4 regions of the Micromonospora sp. WMMC264 genome follow, and region 1 is predicted to be linked to each of the others. Evidence: riboswitches for the same ligand, from Rfam matches in the RefSeq annotation. Region 1 holds a riboswitch; each other region holds the start of a gene.
The links. Region 1 has a riboswitch for cyclic di-AMP ahead of O7542_RS09415 (transglycosylase family protein). Riboswitches for the same ligand answer to the same signal wherever they lie in the genome.
Positions count from the first base shown of each region.

Region 1 (5,263 bases):
CAAGCTCACCGTCAAGGCCGGCAGCACCACGCTGGCCACCTACTCCAACCTGAACAAGGCCACCGGCTACGTGCAGCGGTCCTTCGACATCTCGTCGCTCGCAGGCACCACGGCGACCATCTCGTTCAGCGGCGTGGAGGACAGCTCACTGCAGACGTCCTTCGTCGTCGACGACACCGCGGTCACCCTGAGCTGACCGTGGCGTAGCGCGGCCGGTCGTCGTCCTCCCGGCGGCCGGCCGCCTCGTCGTGCCGGGCGGTGCCGCGTCGCGCGTGGCCGCCGCCGCGTGCCGGGGCGGCGCCGCGTCGTGCCGGGCCGTGTGCGGTCAGGTCAGGCCGGACGCCCGGCCTGGGACGCCGTGCCGCGGTCGCGGTGGATCCGCGCGGCCGCCTCGTGCATCGCGCGACCGAACAGCTCGGCCTGGTCACCCATGCTGCCGAGCCGGGCGGCGAGCGCGTCGGCGTCGGCCCGCGCCGACGCGCTGACCCGGGCGTCCAGCTCGGACAGCGCGGCGTTGGCGGCGGCGGTGACATGTCCGCAGAGGACGTCGAGGGGCTCGCCGGCCAAGTCCGGGTCGATCGTCACGGAATCCAGCCGGCCGCCCTGAACGGCGACCGCGCGGACTCGGCCGTCGGCTGCGGTGCCCTCGGCGCGCAGCAGGTCGCCCGGCTCGCCGTCGGCGTGCTCCGAGGCCCGGGAGCGCATCGCGGTGAGCGCCTGCTGCGTGCGGGTCAGCAGTTCGTCGATGCTCGCGGCCGCCGAGAACGGATCGTTGGTCATTTCCGCGCTTTCTTCACGTCTGAGCCGATCATCGTGACCCTAGCAACCGGCTCCGACGAATCGCGGTCAGCGGCCGTCACGGGTGGCGTCCGGCGCCGCGAGCAGGCCGGACACCGGCGGCGCGGCGTGTCGCGGGCGGCCGGACGCCCGGCCGGGTCGAACCGGCCGGGCGTCCGGACCAGATCAGCGCAGACGCAGCCGCTGACCGGGGAAGATCAGGCCGGGGTCGTCGCCGACCACTGCCCGGTTGCGCTCGTGCAGGGCACGCCAGCCGCCGTCGACGCGCTGCGCCACGGCGATCTCCGACAGCGTGTCCCCGCGCCGGACCACGTACGTCCCGGCCGACGGCTGCGGCGCCGCAGTCGTCGCGGCCCGCTCCGGCGCGGTCTTGCGCGTGGCGGCCCGCTTCGGGGCGGACTTCTTCGAGGTGGCCTTCTTCGGGGCCGCCCGCTCGGACCGGGTCGCCGCGGCGTTCGCCGAGCCGCCCTTCTTGCCGCAGACCGGCCACGCGCCGATGCCCTGGCCGCGCAACACCTTCTCCGCGACGGCGATCTGCTCGGACCGGCTGGCCAGGTCGGCGCGGGCGGCGTACTTCTGGCCGCCGTAGCCGTTCCAGGTGGCGCGGGAGAACTGGAGCCCGCCGTAGTAGCCGTTGCCGGTGTTGATCTTCCAGTTGCCGCCGGACTCGCAGCGCGCGACCGCGTCCCAGTTGACGCCCGCGCTGGCCGGTGCGGCCGGGCCGAACAGGGTCGCGACGCCGACGGCGGCGCCGGTCACCACCGCACCGAGAGCGGTACGGCGGCTTCGGGCCGAGTATGCAGTTGCCATGTGGATTCCTCCACGCCGACGAGGTGAGCTGTCGGGTTCGGGCCGAGGAGCCCGGCCGCCGGTGGCGGCTTCACCCCGAGGTGACGATGCACCGTGGAACGTGTGGTTCCCCCGCTCCCGCACGAGGTTCGGTTACCGGGGCCGGCGGCGGGATTTGGCGTTTCCGGCCCGCGGTGCCCGCGAATGCGAACGAAACCGACGCTAAGGACGGTTTGCGACGATCGTCCACTTCTTGTGATGGTGTTCACCCGGCCGGGCTACCACCTGTGGAGCTACCGTGGCAGGGCCGAGCAAGATCACGGGAGGGGCGGGACGGATGACCGATCACGGACACGAGCTGACCTTCGGCGGCTTCATCACGCCCGCCGCCGGGCAGCCCGACCAGGTTGTGGCGCTGGCCACGCTCTGCGAACAGGTCGGGCTGGACCTGGTCACGTTCCAGGACCACCCGTACCAGCCGGGCTTCCTGGACACCTGGACGCTGATGTCCTACGTGGCCGCCGTCACCGAGCGCATCCACCTGGCCGGCAACGTGCTCAACCTGCCGCTGCGCCAGCCGGTGGTGCTGGCCCGCAGCGTGGCCAGCCTGGACCTGCTCACCGGCGGCCGGGTCGAGATGGGACTCGGCGCGGGCGCGTTCTGGGACGCGATCGAGGCGACGGGCGGGCGGCGCCTGTCCCCCGGCGCGGCGGTCGAGGCCCTGGACGAGGCGATCCGGGTGATCCGCGAGGTCTGGGACACCGACCGCCGCGGCATGATCCGCGTCGACGGCGAGCACTACCGGGTGGTCGGCGCCAAGCGCGGCCCGGCGCCCGCGCATCGGGTGGGCATCTGGGTCGGCGCGTACAAGCCGCGCATGCTGCGCCTGGTCGGCCGCGCCGCGGACGGCTGGCTGCCCTCCCTGTCCTACCTGCCCAAGGGCCCCGACGAGCTGCCCGCCCTGAACGCGCTCGTGGACGAGGGCGCGCAGGCTGCCGGGCGCGACCCGGCCGAGATCCGCCGCATGCTCAACGTGACCGGCACGTTCGCGCGCTCGTCGGCCGGCTTCCTGGCCGGCCCGCCGGAGCAGTGGGTGGAGGAGCTGGCCGGGCTCACGCTGGAGCACGGCGTCACCACGTTCATCCTCGGCAGCGACGAGCCGCGCGCGATCCAGATCTTCGCCCAGGAGGTCGCGCCGGCGGTCCGCGAACTCGTCGCCGCCGAGCGCACCGCGCCCGGCAGCGGGGCCCGCGCGGTCGCCGACGACACGGCCGCCACCGGCGGCGCGGCCACGCTGGCGGTCACCCCCACCCCCGACCCGGGGGTACGTCTGAGCGCGCGCCGCCCCTGGGACGAGTCGACCCGGCCGACCGCCCCGCCGCCTCCGGCCGGCCAGGTCTACCCACCCCGGGGGCAGGCCGCCGGGCAGCACCTGGTGGACGTGCACGACCACCTGCGCCAGGAGCTGGCCCAGGTGCGCGACCTGCTGGAACAGGTCAAGCGGGGCGCTGTCTCGCCGGGCCGGGCGCGGGCGGCGCTCAACGAGATGACCATGCGGCAGAACAACTGGACGCTCGGGGCGTACTGCGCGGCCTACTGCACCATGGTCACCCAGCACCACGGGCTGGAGGACGCCTCGATCTTCCCGCACCTGCGCCGCTCCGAGGCCGGGCTGGCGGCCGTGCTCGACCGCCTCGAGGAGGAACACGTGGTGATCCACGGGGTGGTGGAGGGCGTCGACCGGGCGCTCGTGGAACTGGTCCACCGGCCCGGCGACTTCACGCAGCTCCAGGAGGCGGTGGACCTGCTCACCGACACGCTGCTGTCGCACCTGTCGTACGAGGAGCACCAGATCGTCGAGCCGCTGGCCCGGCACGGCTTCTTCCCCGGCCAGCTGTGAGGTAGCTGACTTTTGATTTCCTAAGTCAGGGGGTACCGTCGACGCCATGACGGACCTCCTTGCGCAGCGTGACTCCTGGTCCACCGCCAACTGCTCGATCGCCCGGGCGCTGGAGGTGGTCGGCAACCGCACGACGCTGCTCCTGCTGCGCGAGGCGTCGTTCGGCACCCGCCGCTTCGACGACTTCGCGCGGCGGGTCGGCGTCAGCGAGCCCGTCGCCGCCGCACGCCTCAAGCAGCTCGTCGCCGACGGGCTGCTCGACCGGCGCCCCTACCGCGAGCCCGGGCAGCGCACCCGCGACGAGTACGTGCTCACCGCCAAGGGCAGCGACCTGATCCCGGTGCTGGTCGCGCTGCGGCAGTGGGGCGACACGTACGCCGCCGACGAGGCCGGCCCGGCCGTCCGGCTGACCCACGACGAGTGCGGCGCGGCCGTGCACGCCCGGCTGCGCTGCGACGCCGGACACGACGTACCGCCCGGCGAGCTGGCCGTCCTGCCCGGTCCGGGCCTGCTGTCCGCCTGACCCACCTTCCTTTCCCACCCCTCGGAGCGAGACATGAAGATCGCTGGAAGCACCGCCCTGGTCACCGGCGCCAACCGTGGCTTCGGCCGGCACCTGGCCGCCGAACTCGTCGCGCGCGGCGCGACCGTCTGGGCCGGCGCCCGCAACCCGGACACCGTCGACCTGCCCGGCGTCACCCCGGTACGCCTCGACATCACCGACCCCGCCTCGGTGGCCGCCGCCGCGGAGCGGGCCGGTGACGTGACGCTGCTGGTGAACAACGCCGGCGTGAGCACCGGCGCCGACCTGCTCGACGGTGACCTCGCGCAGATCCGGCTGGAGCTGGAGACGCACTACCTCGGCACGCTGTCGGTGGTACGCGCGTTCGCGCCCCGGATCGCGGCGAACGGCGGCGGCACGATCCTGAACGTGCTGTCGGCGCTGTCCTGGTTCACGATCCCCGGCGTCGGCGCGTACGGCGCGGCCAAGGCCGCCGAGTGGTCGATGACGAACGCGCTGCGCCTGGAACTGGCCGGCCGGGGCGTCCGGGTCGCCGGGCTGCACGTGGGCTACATGGACACCGAGATGGCCGCCGCCGTGCCCGGCCCGAAGGCGCACCCGGCCGACGTCGCCCGGCTCGCCGCCGACGGCATCGAGTCCGGCAGCTACGAGATCCTGGCCGACGACGTCGCCCGCCGGGTCCAGGCGGGGCTGTCCGGTGGGGTGGCAGCGCTCTACCCCGCGCTCCCCTGAACAGACCCGTCTCGCCGAGGTGGCGGGGTCAGAACCCGTCCGATGCCACCACTTCGGCGCAATGGTGTCGATCAAGCACAAGCCACGACAACCGCCCGGACACAGCCGATCAACAGCCTTCGACAAGAGCCCGACATCAGCCGACGCTCGCCAAGCGGCGCTCCGTCAGATCCACCCGCTCGACACCTGCGCATTGGGGCCGCCCCGCCGACGCGGGCCCGCAAGACCATCTCCGCCAGAGCCCTCACTCATCTAGAGCCCCGAGCGTCCCTCCAACTGGGATCGATCTTCCTCATTCCGGGACGCCCCAGGTGATCAACACCAGCTCGGCGAAGTGGCGGGGTCAGAGCCCGCCTGATACCACCACTTCGGCGAGCTGGAGTCGATCAAGCGGCAGCCAGCCGCCCGCACGAGCCCGGCGAAGGACTGACCCGACAACCACCCGGATCGACTTCCCGGCGCTTGATCGACACCAGCTCGCCGAGGTGGAGGCATCGGGGGCACCCAGGTACCGCCACCTC
Region 1 is NZ_CP114907.1:2,263,952-2,269,214, reverse strand. Features, by position in the region: gene O7542_RS09425 (M4 family metallopeptidase) at 1-196, shown strand, start outside; gene O7542_RS09420 (YbaB/EbfC family nucleoid-associated protein) at 331-780, opposite strand; gene O7542_RS09415 (transglycosylase family protein) at 964-1,608, opposite strand; cyclic di-AMP (ydaO/yuaA leader) riboswitch at 1,607-1,752, opposite strand; gene O7542_RS09410 (LLM class flavin-dependent oxidoreductase) at 1,925-3,487, shown strand; gene O7542_RS09405 (helix-turn-helix domain-containing protein) at 3,534-4,010, shown strand; gene O7542_RS09400 (SDR family oxidoreductase) at 4,044-4,742, shown strand.

Region 2 (5,263 bases), 1.7 Mb from region 1:
CAGGTCGTGGCCGTCGGCGCGGACCGCCGGGCGCACGGCGATCCCGTTGCTCACTCCGCGTACGCCGGTGAGCCGGGCGACCGACCGTTCGGCGGCCCGCCGCTGGTACTCCCACTCGACGTCGCCGTGCAGCGTGACCCAGCCGTCGGAGACCGTCACCTGCAGCGTCTCGACCGGCACGAACGCGTCCCATTCCAGCGCCCGTACGGCCGCGACGGCGATCTCCGGGTCCTCCCGGCCGGCCGCGGTGGCGATCTGGACGGCGAGGTCGTTGGCGACCGCGCGGACCCGGGCGGCCCGGTGCGCGGCCCGCTCGGCAGCCCACTTCTTGGCGTAGCTGTCCACCCGGCCGGTCAGCGTCACCACGCCCTCGGTGACGGTTACGCCGATCTCGTCCGGGCCGACCCGGGGCTCCCAGGTCAGTTCGTCGAGCACCGCGGACTGGATGTCCCGGTCGGTGCGCGTGATCGTGTCGGTGGCCATCCGGCTCTCCCTCCGTCGATGGCGGCGCGGGCACGCGGTCCCGCACCCGCGATCCTGCGCGTGTCCCGGGTGACCGGCCCTCACCCGGTCCGGGTGGGGGAGAGCACCACGCGGCACGGTGGCCGCCCCCGGGAGTGCCGGGAGCGGCCACCGTGCCGGTCGGGTGGGGTTCAGCCGTCCAGGCCGGCCGGGGAGTTCGGGCGGTCCACGTCCACGAACTCGATCTCGTCCGCGGCGCGGTCGCGGCTGCCCGCGGCGCGCGCGGCGGTGCCGGCGGCCCAGCCGATCGCCGCGCCCGCGAGCGCCGCCGCGATCAGCAGCGTCCAGGGCAGGGCGGGCCGGCGTCCGGCCAGCGCGTCGAAGGCGAGCGTGGCCCGCCGGCGCGCCTCCTCGGCGGCGGAGCCGACCAGGTCGGTGGCGTCGTCGGCGAAGCCGGAGGAGTTGCGGCGGGCGCTGCGGGTGGCGTCGCGCACGCTGTCACCGGCGGAGCCGGCCGCGGAGAGCAGGTGCTGCCACGCCTGGTCGGCGACCCGCTCGGCCTTGCCCCGGCGGTCCAGCAGGTTGGATCCGAACATCGTTCTACCTCCTCGGGTGCCGAAGGCCGGCGGCCACTTCGGACTCCGGTGTCCATCCGGCGCGTTCACTGTCTCGGGGCAGTGCCCCACCGGCGCACGCGGCAAACCCTCGCGGTGGTGCCCGGCTCGTGAGCAGCGAACGGGACGAACCACCCGAACGCGCCGGGACCGGTGCCGACGGGACGTGCGCGCGCCCGCTACCCTGGTCGGCGGATCGACGGGTCCGACCGGCCGTACGGCTGGCCGCGGCCCGCGTCGAAGGGGAAACTGGAACCCGGAGGTCCGGATTGGGAGCGCCCAGGTGTGCCCAGTTCGCGAATTGCTCATCCCGGGGGGTGGCGACCGGGCCGTTGGAGGAATACTCTCGGTCGCGGCCCGCGTACTGATGAGGCGCCCGTCAAGGGCGAGTGGAGGTGCTCGCGTGAGCCTGTCGATCGTGAAGTCGGTGCGGCCGGGTGGTGTCGTCCAGATCGCGCCCCGTGGGGAGATCGACGTCGACACCGCGTACGAGGTGCGGGAAGCGATCGCCGAGGTGCTCGCGAAGGGCCGTCCCTCGCGCATCGAGCTGAACATGCGGCTCGTCACGTTCATCGACTCGGTCGGCATCAGCGCCATGGTGGCCGGCTTCCAGACCTGCGAGGTCAGTGGCGTCAAGCTCGTGGTCACCGAGCCGAGCCGGTTCGTGCACCGGCAGCTCTGGGTGACCGGCCTGCTCGGCCTCTTCGGCGCTCCCGAGCCGTGGTTCGCCGACGACACCCCCGAGGTGCTGCCCGGCGCCTGAGCGCCGTTCGCACCCCCTGCGGCCAGGGGACCTTCTACCCGTTGCCAGCCCGGCGTCGGTACGGGACGATCGTCGCGACGTACGACGGCGAGGGGGCCCGCTTGCAGAGCAGCGACAGCTTCAGCTACACCGTGCAGGCCCGGTGCAGCCGGGCCGACGCGGTGGCACTGCTGGGTGACCTGAGTCGCCAGGGCGAGCTGCATCCGCTGATCGTCCGGGTCCGGCAGCTGCCGGCCCGGCCGGGCGCGCTGGCCAGCTACGCGATCACCGACCGGCTGCAACTGGGCCCGCTGCACTTCCCGGTCACGTACCAGGCGGACGTGCTGGTCGCGAGCGAGGACGAGGTGGTCACTGTGGCCCGGCAGCAGCCGGCGACGACGGTGCGCAACCACACCCGGCTGCGCGACGAGCCCGACGGCACCGTGCGCATCGACGTGGAGATCACGCTCACCGCGCCGGCGCCGCTGTTCGGGTACGCGTTCCGCCAGGCCCGGGCGGCTCACCTGAGCCTGGCGGCCCGTCTCGGCGCGACGCTGGAGGGCCGGCCCGATCCGGCCGGCCCCCCGGGAGCGCGCTAGTACACCGACAGGTGCACGTGGTTGGTGTGGTCGCTGGACGGGTCTCCGTTGCCGCCGCTGTACGACTTCCACCCGCTGCTGGGCAGCCAGATCTGCTTGAACCAGATCACGTAGAGCACGGCGAGCGGGTCGGCGTTGCGCACGAAGTACGCGGCCAGGTTGTTGCCGTACGTCCGGTCACCGCCGCTGGCCACGCCGCCGAAGCCGTTCTTCTGGGCGGCGAAGTCGCAGGCCCGCCCCTTCGGGTGCTCGCCCGAGCCGCTGGGCCGGTGGCACGAGACGTACCTGGTGAAACCGGCCGCCTTGGCCTGCTGCAGCGCGTGCAGCGTCCGCGGGGTGATGCAGCCGTTGGCCGGGGTCGGGTCGTTGACGCTGCACGACTCCGACGGCCACGAGCCGTCCGAGTTGCGTGGTGCGGGCTTCGCGTTCTTGCTTGAGGTGCCCTGGACGCTGCCGCCGCCGCTGCTGTTGTTGCGGGCGGAACGTTCGTTCGCCACTTCGAGCGCGCGCTCGGCCTGCTCCTTGCGCTTGCCCATCACCTCGACCTGCTTGCGTTGCTCGCGGATCTCGGTGTCGAGCGCGGCCCGGGTGCGGGTGGCCTCGTCCCGGGTGGTGATCAGCTCGCGCACCGTGCGGTCCTCGTGCGCGGCGACCTGTTCCAGCGTGGCGGCCCGGTCCATGAAGCCCGCCGGGCTGCTGCTGTCGAGCAGCGCGGCGGCGGTGCCGAGCCGCCCGGCGCGGTACGCCACCCCGGCGATCTCACCGACCTTGGCGTCACGTACGGCCAGCTCGGCGCCGACCTTCGCGAGCTGGTCGTTGAGCTGCTTCTGGCGGTCCACCGACCGGTTCAGCGCGGCCTTCGCCTCCAGCCAGCCCTTGCTGGCCGCGTCGAGTTGGGCGCGCAGCTCGGGCGTGCCGCCCTCGTCGTCGCCGGGCGCGGCGGCGAGCAGGGCGGTCCGGGGCGCCGCCGAGGCGGGGGAGGCCGGAACGGTCGCGACGCCGACAGTCAGCGTCGCGACGAGCAGGGCCGCCAACCGGGCGGCCGTCCGTCGTACAGGTGCCACTGGGGGCATTCACATGTCCTTCCGTCAACCGCCGACCGGGTTAGCTGACGGGTTCGGGACGGAAGATCCCTACCGCTGACGCGGATGCACCCCACGTACGTGGTTCCCCGGCTCGCCCCTTCGGGCGATTAGGCGACGGCCACCCCACCTGCGCCCGTGACGCCGGTGGCTGCGGCCGCGACCGAGCCTACCGGCGCGGCCCGGGCGTGGCTCCGTTGCGCAGTGCCGCATGGTGGGGCAAAACCGACATAAGTGTACAGCAGTCACGGTGATTTAAGTCTGCCCTAATCACCACTCGGTCTTTCCGCACACTCCGGCTGACGCTCCGGGTTCGACCTGCAACGTGGCGTGATCGATGGAGAAGTCCTCGTGCAGCGCCGTCCGCGCGGCGGCCAGCACCCCGGCCGGGTCCACGCCCGGGTCGGTGGTCAGGTGCGCCGAGGCCACCTCCATGCCCGAGGTGAGCGTCCAGACGTGCAGGTCGTGCACCTCGGCCACGCCGGGGACCGCGGCCAGTCGGTCGTGCACGGCGGTCACCTGGAGGTGCTCCGGCGCCGCCTGCACCAGGATGCGCACCGCGGCCCGGCCGAGCCGCCAGGTGCGCGGCAGGATGAACAGGCCGATCCCGACGGCGACCAGTGGGTCCGCCCACCACCAGTCGGTCACCGCGATGACCAGCGCCGCGGCGATCACGCCGAGCGAGCCGAGCAGGTCGCCGAGCACCTCCAGGTACGCGCCGCGCAGGTTGATGCTCTCCTTCGCCCCGGCGCGCAGCAGCGCGAAGGCGACGATGTTGGCGAGCAGGCCGAGCACCGCCACCACGAGCATCGGGCCGGCCAGCACCTCCGGCGGCTCGCCGAAGCGGCGTACCGCCTCGATCAGGACGTAGACCGCGACGGCGCCGAGCAGCACGGCGTTGGCGAGGGCGGCGAGCACCTCCAGCCGGTAGAGGCCGAACGTGCGCTGCGGGTCGGTGCCGGCGCGCCGGGTGGCGGTGATCGCCGCGAGGGCCATGCCGATGCCGAGCACGTCGGTGAACATGTGCCCGGCGTCGGAGAGCAGGGCGAGCGAGCCGGTGGTGAAGGCGGCCACCGCCTCGACCACCATCAGGACGGCGAGCAGCGCGAACGCGGCCCAGAGCCGGCCTGCGTGGCGGTGTGCCGCGTTGGCCACCGCGCTGCTGTGGTCATGACCTGCGCCCACGCCAACACCCTCCCTGCCGCGTACCGGCCGGGCCCAATGTATGCTCACATCGCTATGTATGCAAGTGAACTGTGGGTGGCGCGGGCGTGGCCCCTCACCCCACCGGGTCGAGCGTGGTGAGGCGCTGGGTCGCCCGGGACAGCGCCACGTAGAGCGTGCGCACGCCCGAGCCCGGATCGGCCCGGATCTCGCTCGGCGCCACCAGCACCACGCCGTCGTACTCCATGCCCTTGGCCTGGAGGCTGGTCACCACCTGGAGCCGGCCCGCGCCGAGCGCGCCCAGCCAGCCGGCCACCTCGTCCCGGCGCGGCACCGGCGTGATCACGCCGACGGTGCCCTCCACCTGGCCGAGCAGCGCCTCGGCCGCCTCGACGGTGGCCGCCGGCAGCTCGGCGGCGGGCACCGTGCGTTCCACCGGCGGAACGCCTGTGGACCGGACCGCGTCGGGCAGCGGCAGATCCGGGTAGAGCCGGCGGATCTCCGCCGCCGCCACCGCGAAGATCTCCGCCGAGTTGCGGTAGTTGGTGGTCAGCTCGTAGCGGTGCCGCTTGCGCCGGCCCAGCGCCTGGTCCCGGGCCC
Region 2 is NZ_CP114907.1:600,434-605,696, forward strand. Features, by position in the region: gene O7542_RS02845 (BON domain-containing protein) at 1-483, opposite strand, end outside; gene O7542_RS02850 (hypothetical protein) at 654-1,058, opposite strand; gene O7542_RS02855 (STAS domain-containing protein) at 1,480-1,839, shown strand; gene O7542_RS02860 (SRPBCC family protein) at 1,881-2,417, shown strand; gene O7542_RS02865 (hypothetical protein) at 2,414-3,490, opposite strand; cyclic di-AMP (ydaO/yuaA leader) riboswitch at 3,495-3,626, opposite strand; gene O7542_RS02870 (cation diffusion facilitator family transporter) at 3,770-4,684, opposite strand; gene O7542_RS02875 (AAA family ATPase) at 4,779-5,263, opposite strand, start outside.
Region 2: linked by a shared signal. The riboswitch ahead of O7542_RS02865 (hypothetical protein) and the one ahead of O7542_RS09415 (transglycosylase family protein) in region 1 are both predicted to bind cyclic di-AMP.

Region 3 (5,263 bases), 3.0 Mb from region 1:
ACCTCGGCGGCGAACGTGATCGCCGGACCGGCGGGGGTGCGCCCGTCGCCGGGTGTGCCCTCCGGGTGCACGTGCAGGTACGCCAGGTCGCCCTGCCGCAGCGCCACCAGGTGCCCGTACGCGCCGAGGTAGGGCTGAAGGTCGGTGACCGGTCTCCCGTCGCGGCTGACGGAGAGCGTGAGCCGGCTGGTCCGGCCCGGCTCCGGCGTGCCGGTCAGCGTGACTGTGTAGCCGTCGACGGTGGTGCTGGTCACCGGCGCCGGCAGCGGCCGGGCGGCCAGCTCGCCGGGGACCGTGACGTCCAGGCCGAGGGTCAACGGCTCGCCGCCTTCGGGCGTGAAGTCGGCGAACGCCCGCCACACCCCGGGGCCGTCGAGCGGGGAGGCGACCCGCCAGGTGCCGTCGCCGGCCATCTCCGGGTGGACGTGCCGGAAGCCGGACAGGTCCCGGCGCGCGACGATCAGGTGCATGCGCTTGTCGTGGGCCACCTCGAAGCGGGTGACCGGCGTGCCGTCCGGGCCGGTGATCCGGAAGGCGAACTGCCCGGCCGGCGCGGTGGCGGGCTGGAGCGTGTAGCCGCCTTCGGAGACGAGCAGCCCGCCGGGCAGGTGCGCGTCGGCGCCGTTCTCGTCACCGTGACCGGTGTCGCCGGTCCCGTGGTCGCTGCCGCTGTCGTCGTGGCGGGTCTCGGCGGCCGGGGCGACGGGATCGGCCAGGTTGCCGATCCCGTACGCCGCGCCGAAGACCGCCACGAGGCCGAGCGCGAAGCCGCTGAGCTTCGTCGCCGTGTTCATGGTTTCTCCTCGGTTCTGCGGGTCCCGTGGACCCGTCACGCACCGACGAGGTCGTAGCCGGCCTCGTCGACCGCCGCGCGGACGGTGTCCGTGTCCAGCGGGTTCTGACTGGTGACGGTGACCCGGCCGGTGGCCAGGTCGACCCGGACGCCGGTGACGCCCGGAAGCGCGCTCAGCTCGGTGCTCACCGAGTTGACGCAGTGGCCGCAGGTCATACCGCTCACCTGGTAGGTGCTCTCCATGTCGCCCTCCGATCTCATACCCCCTGGGGGTACAGCCGGAACGTTAGCATACCCCCGAGGGGTACGCTATCCTCGTTCTCATGACCGCTCCGTCCAGCCCGACCCGGGGCTACACCGCCAGCAAGGACCAGCTCCTCGCCCGGCTCCGCCGGATCGAGGGTCAGGTCCGTGGCATCGAGAAGATGGTCGAGGACGACCGTTACTGCATCGACGTGCTGACCCAGATCTCGGCCATCCAGGCGGCGCTGGACAAGGTCGGCCTCGGCCTGCTCGACGGGCACGCGCGGCACTGCATGCACGAGGGCGCCGCCGAGGGCCGGGCCGACGAGATGGCGACCGAGATGATGGCCGCCGTCGGCCGCCTGATGAAGCGCGGCTGAACGGGACCTCCGCCCCTCCGAGCAGGGCACATCGACCCGCGCCGACGCGCCCGTGCGGCCGTACCGTCGAAGTGGCGGGCAGGCCGGCCCCGGCGGACCCGCGGTGACGGACGGAGGGCGGCCCGATGATGTGGCAGAGCCCGATGATGGGCTGGATGTGGATCTGGTCCCTGGCGGTGCTGGCGGTGCTGGCAGGGCTCCTCTGGCTGGCCGTGCGGTGGACCGGCCCGCAGCGGTCCGGGCCGACGGCGGCCCGGCGCATCCTCGACGAGCGGTACGCCCGCGGCGAGATCGACGAGGACGAGTACCGGCGACGCCGGGCCGGACTGGCCTGACCCGCGCGGGGCGCGCGTCACCGGTCACGGTGTCCGGGAGCACCCAGCCGGGCTGCCTACCATGTCGGGGCGACGACCCGGACGTGGTCGACACGTCCGCGCCGGCCCGGTGACCAGACCGGTCCGGCGGACCAGGCGTCGCCGCGACCGTTGGGAGAGACGCCTTGGGTGCCGACCACACCCGCCCCGCACCGCCCACGCCACCGGGCGTACGGCGGCTGCTCGTCGCCGTGGTGGTGCCGCTGTTCGCGCTCACCGTGATCGCCGCGCTGGTGCTCTGGCCCCGGCAGGACCGGGAGCCGGTCGGCGGCGCGGACGTCCCCCGCTACCACGGCACCGTGACCCGGGTGGTCACCGAACCCTGCCCGCCGACGCCGGAGGCCCCGGAGGGCGCGGGCGGCCCCTGCGGCACCGCGACCGTCGCCGCCGAGCAGGGCCCGGACGCGGGACGGCAGGTCGAGACGCCGCTCCCGGCCGGACCGGGCGCGCCCCGGGTCGAGGTCGGCGACAAGATCGTCCTGGTCGAGCTGATCGACCCGGCCGACCCTTCGGTGAAGTCCTACAACATCGCCGAGCACCAGCGCGGCACGCCGCTGATCTGGCTGCTGGTGCTCTTCGCCGCCGCGATCGTGGCGTTCGGCCGCTGGCGCGGGCTCGCCGCGCTCGGCGGCCTGGCGGCCAGCTTCGCCATCCTGCTCGGCTTCGTGCTGCCCGGCATCGGTGGCGGCCAGCCGCCGCTGCTGGTGGCGATCGTGGGCGCCGCGTTGATCATGTTCGTGGTGCTCTACCTGACGCACGGGATCACCGCGCAGACGTCGGTGGCGGTGCTCGGCACGCTCGGCAGCCTGGTGGTCACCGGCGTGCTCGGCCTGCTCGCCACGTCCGCCACCCACCTGACCGGCTTCGGCAGCGAGGACGCCACCACGCTGTCCATGTTCCAGGGCGACGTGGACCTGCACGGACTGCTGCTGGCGGGCATCATCATCGGCTCGCTGGGCGTGCTGGACGACGTCACCGTCACCCAGGCGGCCACCGTCACCGAACTCGCGCACGCCAACCCGGGGCTGTCCCGGCGGCAGCTCTACCGGGCGGCGACCCGCGTCGGCCGGGCCCACATCGCGTCCACCGTCAACACCATCGTGCTGGCGTACGCGGGCGCGTCGCTGCCACTGCTGCTCCTGCTGGTCGCCGACTCCCGCCCGGTGAGCCAGATCCTCACCAGCGAGTTCCTCGCCCAGGAGATCGTCCGCAGCGCGGTGGCCACGCTCGGCCTGATCGCCGCCGTACCGCTGACGACCGCACTGGCCGCGATCGTGACCACCGCCGGACGGCGCGCGCCCGGTCCGGAGCCGGCGTCGCCCGTACCCCCGCCGCCCCGTCCGCCGACCGGACGCGACGACGCGCTGGAGGCGCTCGGCGGCGGAAAGAGTACGGAGGCGACATGGTGACACTCCGCACGGTGACCATCGATTTCAAACGCGACGCTGGTCACGGTGCGCCACGGCGAAATCTCGCTATTGGTCGGCTTCCGGACGTAGATCCGCAGGAGTGCTGTCGGGTAACCTCGCTGCCGGTCACCGCCGAAGGCGCGCACCGGCGCCAGCGGTGCCGCCGCCCAATCGCCTGCGGGCGAGCCGGGGAACCAGGTACATGGGGTGAATCCGCGCGAGCGGTAGGGGCCACTTCCGTCCCGAACCCGTCAGCTAACCCGGTCGGCGGCCGACGGAAGGGAACACTGTGACGCCACCCCTGCGCCGCTGGCTGACACCCCTGGTGGCCGTGCTGGCCTCGCTGGCAGTGCTGGCCGGGCCGAACTCGGCGACGGCGGCCCCCGCCGCGGCGGCCCCGAAGCCGTCCGGGCACGAGGAGGACGGCGAACCACCGCTCATCACCGAGGCGATCGACAGCGCCAACCGGAACTTCCTCCAGGCGAAGGCGAAGCTGGCCAAGTCGCAGGACCGCCAGCGGCGGCTGGCCGCCGAGGTACAGGCGGCACAGGCCGAACTCGAGGCGCTCAGCCCGCAGGTCAACCAGCTCGCCGCCCAGTCCTACCGGACCGGCCGGATGGGCGCGATGGCGATGCTGCTGGAGAGCAACTCGCCCGACTCGTTCGTCCGCCGCGTCAACGCCCTGGACGAGCTGAACCTCCTCAACGCGCAGCGCCTGGCCGCCATCAACGCGGTCAAGAACCGCGCCGAGACGGCCAAGATCGCGCTCGACGCCGAGGTGCGAGAGCAGGAGAAGCAGAAGAACGCGATGGAGCGCGAGAAGGTGCAGGCCGAACGCGCCCTCAAGCTCGTCGGCGGCCTCGGCTTCACCGGCGGCCTGGTCGACGCCACCTCACCGGTCGCCAAGATCGGCCCCGGCCGCACCGCCGACGGCGGCTGGAAGGCCGAGTCGTGCAGCGAGAACGACCCGACCACCTCGGGCTGCATCACGCCGCGGACGCTGCACGCCTACAAGGAGGTCCGGCGCGCCGGCTACACGCGCTTCGTGGGCTGTTACCGGCCGGGCGGGCCGTGGGAGCACCCCAAGGGCAAGGCGTGCGACTGGTCGCTGCAGAACAGCGGCTTCTCACCCTGGCACAACAACGACACCCGCAAGTACGGCAACGACGTGGCCGCCTTCCTCATCCGCAACGCCGACCGGCTGGGCATCTACTACGTGATCTGGAACCGGCAGATCTGGTTCCCGGCCACCGGCTGGAGGTCGTACAGCGGGCCGTCGAACCACACCGACCACGTCCACATGTCGATGCTCTGACCTGGACGCAGCAAGAAGGGGCCGCCCCCGTGGGCGGCCCCTTCGTCGTCCGGCGCTCCGGTCAGCCGGCCAGCGCCGCGTCCGCGTCCGCCGGCGACGAGGGAGCGGGCAGTGACGCCGGGACCTGCGCCACTGTCCGCACCTCGCCGCCGGAGAGCCGGTACGACATCCCCGCCACCGTGCACCGGCCCGCCGCGACCCGCTCGGCCAGCACGGAGGACCGGGCCAGCAGCGTCTCCACGGTCTGCGCGATGTGGACGTCGATGATGCCGTCGAGGTCGTCGATGCCCTGCCGGGCGGCGCGCAGCAGGCTGGGCGAGACCGCGTCCACCACCGCTCCCAGGTGCCCGGCCGGAGCGGCGCCGGTCCGGACCCCCTCCCGGGCGGCCTGGACCGCGCCGCAGGAGTCGTGCCCGAGCACCACCACGAGCGGCGTGCCCAGCACGGTGACCGCGTACTCGACGCTGCCGAGCACCTCGGGCCCGGCGGTGTGCCCGGCGGTACGCACCACGAAGAGGTCACCGAGACCCCGATCGAAGATGATCTCCGCGGCGAGCCGCGAGTCGGAGCAGCCGACGATCACCGCGAAGGGGTGCTGGCCGTCGGCCACCGCCGCCCGGTGCCCGGCGTCCTGATTCGGATGCTGCGGCACACCGGTGACGAACCGGTGGTTGCCGGCACGCAGCTCGGCGAGCGCCTGCTCCGGGCTTCTCGGCGTCATCTGCCTCACCTCGTCTACCTGCGGAACG
Region 3 is NZ_CP114907.1:5,296,715-5,301,977, forward strand. Features, by position in the region: gene O7542_RS23200 (hypothetical protein) at 1-794, opposite strand, end outside; gene O7542_RS23205 (heavy metal-associated domain-containing protein) at 830-1,036, opposite strand; gene O7542_RS23210 (metal-sensitive transcriptional regulator) at 1,117-1,416, shown strand; gene O7542_RS23215 (SHOCT domain-containing protein) at 1,542-1,751, shown strand; gene O7542_RS23220 (YibE/F family protein) at 1,916-3,199, shown strand; cyclic di-AMP (ydaO/yuaA leader) riboswitch at 3,354-3,485, shown strand; gene O7542_RS23225 (hypothetical protein) at 3,489-4,514, shown strand; gene O7542_RS23230 (carbonic anhydrase) at 4,576-5,235, opposite strand.
Region 3: linked by a shared signal. The riboswitch ahead of O7542_RS23225 (hypothetical protein) and the one ahead of O7542_RS09415 (transglycosylase family protein) in region 1 are both predicted to bind cyclic di-AMP.

Region 4 (5,263 bases), 3.3 Mb from region 1:
CGCCGACCGGGGACGGCAGGATCAGCACGTCGTCCAGGTTCACGAACATGATCCGGTGGCCGAACTGGACCTGCACGTACTGGTTCTTCCCGCGTACCACGGTCCGGTCACCCGGCGCGGAACCGTCGAACGAGACCGCCCGGTAGTACTCGCCGGGCAGCACCCCGCCGACCGCGTACCGCTGGCCGGCGGCGAACGTGTACTGCAGCGGAGAGATGGCCTGGTACGGGATGGTGTCCGGGTAGGCGGACTGCTCCGGGTAGGCGCGGCCGTACACCGGGATGGTGGCCTTGCCGGGCCGCGGGGTCACCACGAAGCCGGTGGCCCACTTGGCGGTGGGCGCGGAGGCCGGGTTGTGGAACCACGCCTTCTGGCCGAGGTACCAGATCGCGGTCCAGTCGCCCTGCCGGCCGGCGAGCGCGTACGTCTGGCCGGCCGAGGCGCGGGCGCCGTGGTCGGAGATGTACATGGTGTCCGGCGTGCCGTCCGGGCGCAGCCCGAGGTCGTTGACGAGCGGGGCGTCCGGGCTCGGCGCGGTCCGCAGGATCACCGCGGAGGAGCCGCGCGAGGGGCACGGCTGCGCCGGCGGGGTGGGCGTCGGGACGCCCGGCGGCTGCTGGTTGCAACCGGTGAACGCGGGCCGGTTGGTGGCGAAGTCCGGGTCGATGGTGACCAGGCCGGTCTTCGCCGTGCCGGTGCCGCGGAACGGCGCCTTCATCAGGTCGAAGTAGTGCGACCAGTCCCAGTAGGGCCCCGGGTCCCAGTGCATGCCGCCCACGTTGGCGGCGGTGATGCCGGGCACGTTGTCGTGGCCGATGATGTGCTGCCGGTCCATCGGGATGCCGAACTTCAGCGCCAGGTGGCGGACCAGCTTGGCGGAGGTGCGGTACATCGCCTCGGTGTACCAGGTGCCCTGGCCGGCGAAGCCCTCGTGCTCCAGGCCGATGGACTTGGCATTGACGTACCAGTTGCCGGCGTGCCAGCCGACGTCCTTGGTCTTGATGTGCTGGGCGATGTAGCCGTCCACCGAGCGCAGCGTGTAGTGCCAGCCCAGGTAGTCGGCCCGCTTCACCAGGTCGACGCTCGGGCCGAAGTAGCCCTCGGTGTCGTGGATGACGATGTACTCGATCTTCTGCTGCTTCGGCCGGTCAGCCAGGTCGTGGTTGCCGTAGTCGCCCGGGTCGTCGCTGAGCTGCTCGTAGGGCGCGGGAATCCACTCGCAGGCCAGCCGGACCGGGCACTCCAGCCCGTCCGGCCGCTGCGCGGTGCGCAGGCCGAGGCGGGCCAGCCGGGAGCGGTCCGGCTTCGCGGCGGTGGCGGCGAGCGTGACCCGCTGGCCGTCGTCGGTGGTCCGGGTGGCGCCCTGGCCGAGCTGGTCGTAGACCTCGTCGGCGAAGGCCGCCGCCGCGTCGGCGGTGTCCGCGCCGGAGTAGCGGGCCACCGCGGCGTACCAGGCCGCCGGGTCGGTGCCGGCGCCGACCGGCCCGCCCAGAGCCTTCTGGTACGACGACAGCAGCGCCGCGCCGCCGCGGATGTTCGCGGCCGGGTCGGTGCGCAGCGTCCCCGCGTCCAGCCCGGTGAGCGCGGCGGCCGCGTCGAGCGTCTGGAGCGAGGCGCTCGGCAGCGGCGTCTCCCGCGTCGGCGCGGCGGCGGTGGCCGGGTCGAGCTTCAGCGGCCGGGAGTCGTCGCCGCGCGGGTCCTCGTCCTCGTCGACGTGGGCGCTGCCCGGCGTGGCGAGGATGTGCGCGGCGTCGGTCAGGTGCATCGGGCCGTAGCCGCCGCTGGTGCTGGGCTGACCCGGGTGGGTGTCCCAGCGGGACTCCAGATAGGAGACACCGAGCAGCACGTTCTGGGGCACGCCGTACTCGGCCGCGGCGGCGGCGTATTGTTGTTGCCGGTCGCTCGCGGGCGCGGACGTGTCCGGCGCGGCGGTAACCGGGCCGGTGGTCGCCAGCGCGGTGGCCGTGGCCACGGCGGCGGCGAGCAGTATCCGTCTGCCCGACGGCGGGGCGGAGAGATGCATCGAACCTCCTGGACAGGGATGGGGGTCACTGCGTTTCCACCCTCACTCCGCACACCCGCGACGGTCAATACCTTTCCAGTAAGTAATCAGTCGTGAAAGAAAATTTCACCTCCGTGCGCGGTGTGGCGCTGGATCGCGTACGGAGTGTCACGGCGCTGGAAGTTGCGGATCGATAACGGTGGTCCCTACTCTGGTGAATCGTCGGCCGCACGTCTCACCGTCCAACCCGGTCGGTGACGGTCCGACACCGCCGAGTCGCCTCCGGGCGAGCCGGGGAACCAGGTACCTGGGGTGAATCCGCAGCGCTGCTGCGGTAGGGCGGCTCCCTTCCCGCCCGAATCCGTCAGCTAACCCGGTAGGCGGTACGGAAGAAGGAGTACGGACGCCCGGTGGCACTCCATGCCCCGCGGCCGTCGTCGAACCGGTCGGTCGACCGGTCCAGCGCCGCGCCGCGTTCCCGCTGGTCCCGCTTCACCACCGCCCTCGCCGCACTGGTCGGCACCGCCGTCGTACTGACCGGCGGCGCCACTGCGGCACACGCCGAACCCTCGGTCGCCGAGATCGAGGCCCAGATCGACCGCGACTGGAACAAGCTCGAACCGGTCATCGAGCAGGTCAACGACGTACGCGAGCAGCTCGCCGCGCGGCGCAGGCAGGCCGACGCGCTCGGCCGCCAGATCGCACCCCTCCAGGCGCGGGTGGACGCCGCGCTCGGTCAGGTCGGCGGCCTCGCCGCCGACGCCTACAAGGCCGACAACCTCTCCACGGTCAACGCGCTGCTCGGCAGCCGCTCACCCGGTGACCTGGTCGACGGCCTGGAGCTGCTCGACCGCTTCGCGCACCGCCAGCACGAGCAGGTGCGCTCGGTCGCCGCGCTGCGCGACGAGCTGGCGGCGAAGAAGAAGCCGCTGGACGAGATGATCGCCGGCCTGGCGCGCACCGAGGCCCAGCTCGCGGCGAAGAAGAAGCAGATCGACGCCGAGATCGCCAAGCTGGAGAAGCTGCGGCTCAAGGTGTACGGCAAGGGCGGCGGCGGCCCGCTGCGCCCGGCGCCCTGCCCGGCCGGCTATCCCGGCGGCCCGGCCGGAGCGGCGGTGAAGTTCGCCTGCGCCCAGATCGGCAAGATCTACGTCTGGGGCGCCGCCGGCCCGGACCACTTCGACTGCTCGGGCCTCACCATGGCGGCCTGGGCCAAGGGCGGCGTCTCGCTGCCGCACAGCGCACGCCAGCAGCACGGCGTGACGAAGCGCATCAGCCGGGCCGAGCTGCGCGCCGGCGACCTCGTCTTCTACTACAGCGACCTGCACCACGTGGCGATGTACGTGGGCGACGGCTGGGTGGTGCACGCCTCCCAGTCCGGCAAGCCCATCACGATGAAGCGGGTCGACGACGGCGACATCAACAGCTACGGCCGCGTGTAAGGAAGGGCCCCCTCTTAACGCCTCCGGTAGAGGAGGGGGCCCTTCTTAACAACTGCGGGCGGCGTCAGCGCGTCGGCCAGGTGCGCCAGCTCTGCCAGGACCGGCTCGGCGTCGGGCCGCGCTGCCCCTGGTAACGCGAGCCGTAGACGGCCGAGCCGTACGGGTGCTCGGCCGGCGAGGAGAGCCGGAAGATGCAGAGCTGGCCGATCTTCATGCCGGGCCAGAGCGTGATCGGCAGGTTCGCCACGTTCGACAGCTCCAGCGTGACGTGGCCGGAGAAGCCGGGGTCGATGAAGCCGGCTGTCGAGTGGGTCAGCAGCCCCAGCCGCCCCAGGCTCGACTTGCCCTCGAGCCGGCCCGCGAGCTGGTCGCCCAGCGAGATCACCTCAAGCGTGGAGGCGAGCACGAACTCGCCCGGGTGCAGCACGAACGGCTGGCCCTCGGGCACCTCCACCATCGAGGTGAGGTCGTCCTGCTGGACCGACGGGTCGATGTGTGTGTAGAGGTGGTTGTTGAAGACCCGGAAGAGCCGGTCCAGGCGTACGTCGATGCTCGACGGCTGCACCAGCGTGGGCTCGAAGGGCTCCAGCGCGAGCGTGCCGGCCTTGATCTCGGAGATCAGGTCGCGGTCGGAGAGCAGCATCGGAACACCATAGCGACCGGTATGGGTGACCTGCGTGTCGCACTACTTCTTCGTACACGTGTTCGATAGGATGTCCGCATGGCTTCCTGGTCCGAATTCGCCGCCGACGAGCCCCGCCTCGCCGGCGAGATCCGCCTCCTGATGCAGCAGTACGGGCCGGGCTTCGGCTACCTCGCCACGGTCCGCGCCGACGGCGGCCCCCGCGTCCACCCGGTCTCCCCGGTGTTCACCGACGACGGCCTATGGTGCTTCGTCATCGACTCGCCGAAGCGCCGCGACCTCGAACGCGACGGCCGCTACGCGCTGCACTCGTTCCCGCCCGAGGAGAGCGACGACGAGGCGTACGTCGCGGGGCGCGCGCGGCCGGTGACCGACCCGGCCACCGTGACGCGGCTGGCCCGGATCGCCCGCGCGTCGCCACATGGTGACTGGCGGCTGTTCGAGTTCACAGTCGAGGCGGCGATGCTGACCCGGCGCGACCCTGTCGCCCAGCCCGGCGCCGCTCCGCCGCAGGTGCGGGTGTGGCTCGACCCGCTCGGGGCCGAACCGGCCCGGCGTGAGCCGGTGGGCGCGGAGGGCCGGCGCGGCCGGCACGGCTTCGACACCCGCCGCCCGGCCGCCTGACCCCGACCCCGAAACGAGCGGTGCCGGCCCCGTCCGAGGACAGGGCCGGCACCGGTACGCGGTACGAGGCGGTCAGGCTGCGCGGTAGGCGTTCCACGCGGTGAGCATGCGGCTCGCCTGGCCGGCGGTGAACTGGTACATGCAGGAGTCGTACGTGTAGTCCATGAAGTTGGTGATCGGGTCCTTGCCGGCGGTCGAGCAGGTGTCGCGGCCGGTCGGGCACTGGTACGCCGGGGACGCCTCGGCCGGGGTGTCGGAGACGCTGTCGCCCGAGCCGGAGCAGCCGCCCTGGAAGGTGTGGTAGAGGTTCAGCCAGTGGCCGACCTCGTGGGTGCCGGTGTCACCCTGGTTGTAGTTGGTGGCGGTGCCGCCGGGCAGCGACTCGTTGAGCACGACCACGCCGTCCATCTTGTCCAGCGTCCGCTTCGGGAACGTCGCCCAGCCCAGCAGGCTGTCGCTCAGCTCGCCGAGGTAGATGTTCAGCGTGTTCTTGCCGCCCTCACGCAGCGAGGTCTTCATCGAGCGCTCGGCGGAGGAGCCCTGCACGATCGG
Region 4 is NZ_CP114907.1:5,750,908-5,756,170, reverse strand. Features, by position in the region: gene O7542_RS25550 (peptidoglycan recognition family protein) at 1-2,023, opposite strand, end outside; cyclic di-AMP (ydaO/yuaA leader) riboswitch at 2,262-2,399, shown strand; gene O7542_RS25545 (C40 family peptidase) at 2,413-3,444, shown strand; gene dcd (dCTP deaminase) at 3,509-4,087, opposite strand; gene O7542_RS25535 (pyridoxamine 5'-phosphate oxidase family protein) at 4,166-4,711, shown strand; gene O7542_RS25530 (zinc metalloprotease) at 4,784-5,263, opposite strand, start outside.
Region 4: linked by a shared signal. The riboswitch ahead of O7542_RS25545 (C40 family peptidase) and the one ahead of O7542_RS09415 (transglycosylase family protein) in region 1 are both predicted to bind cyclic di-AMP.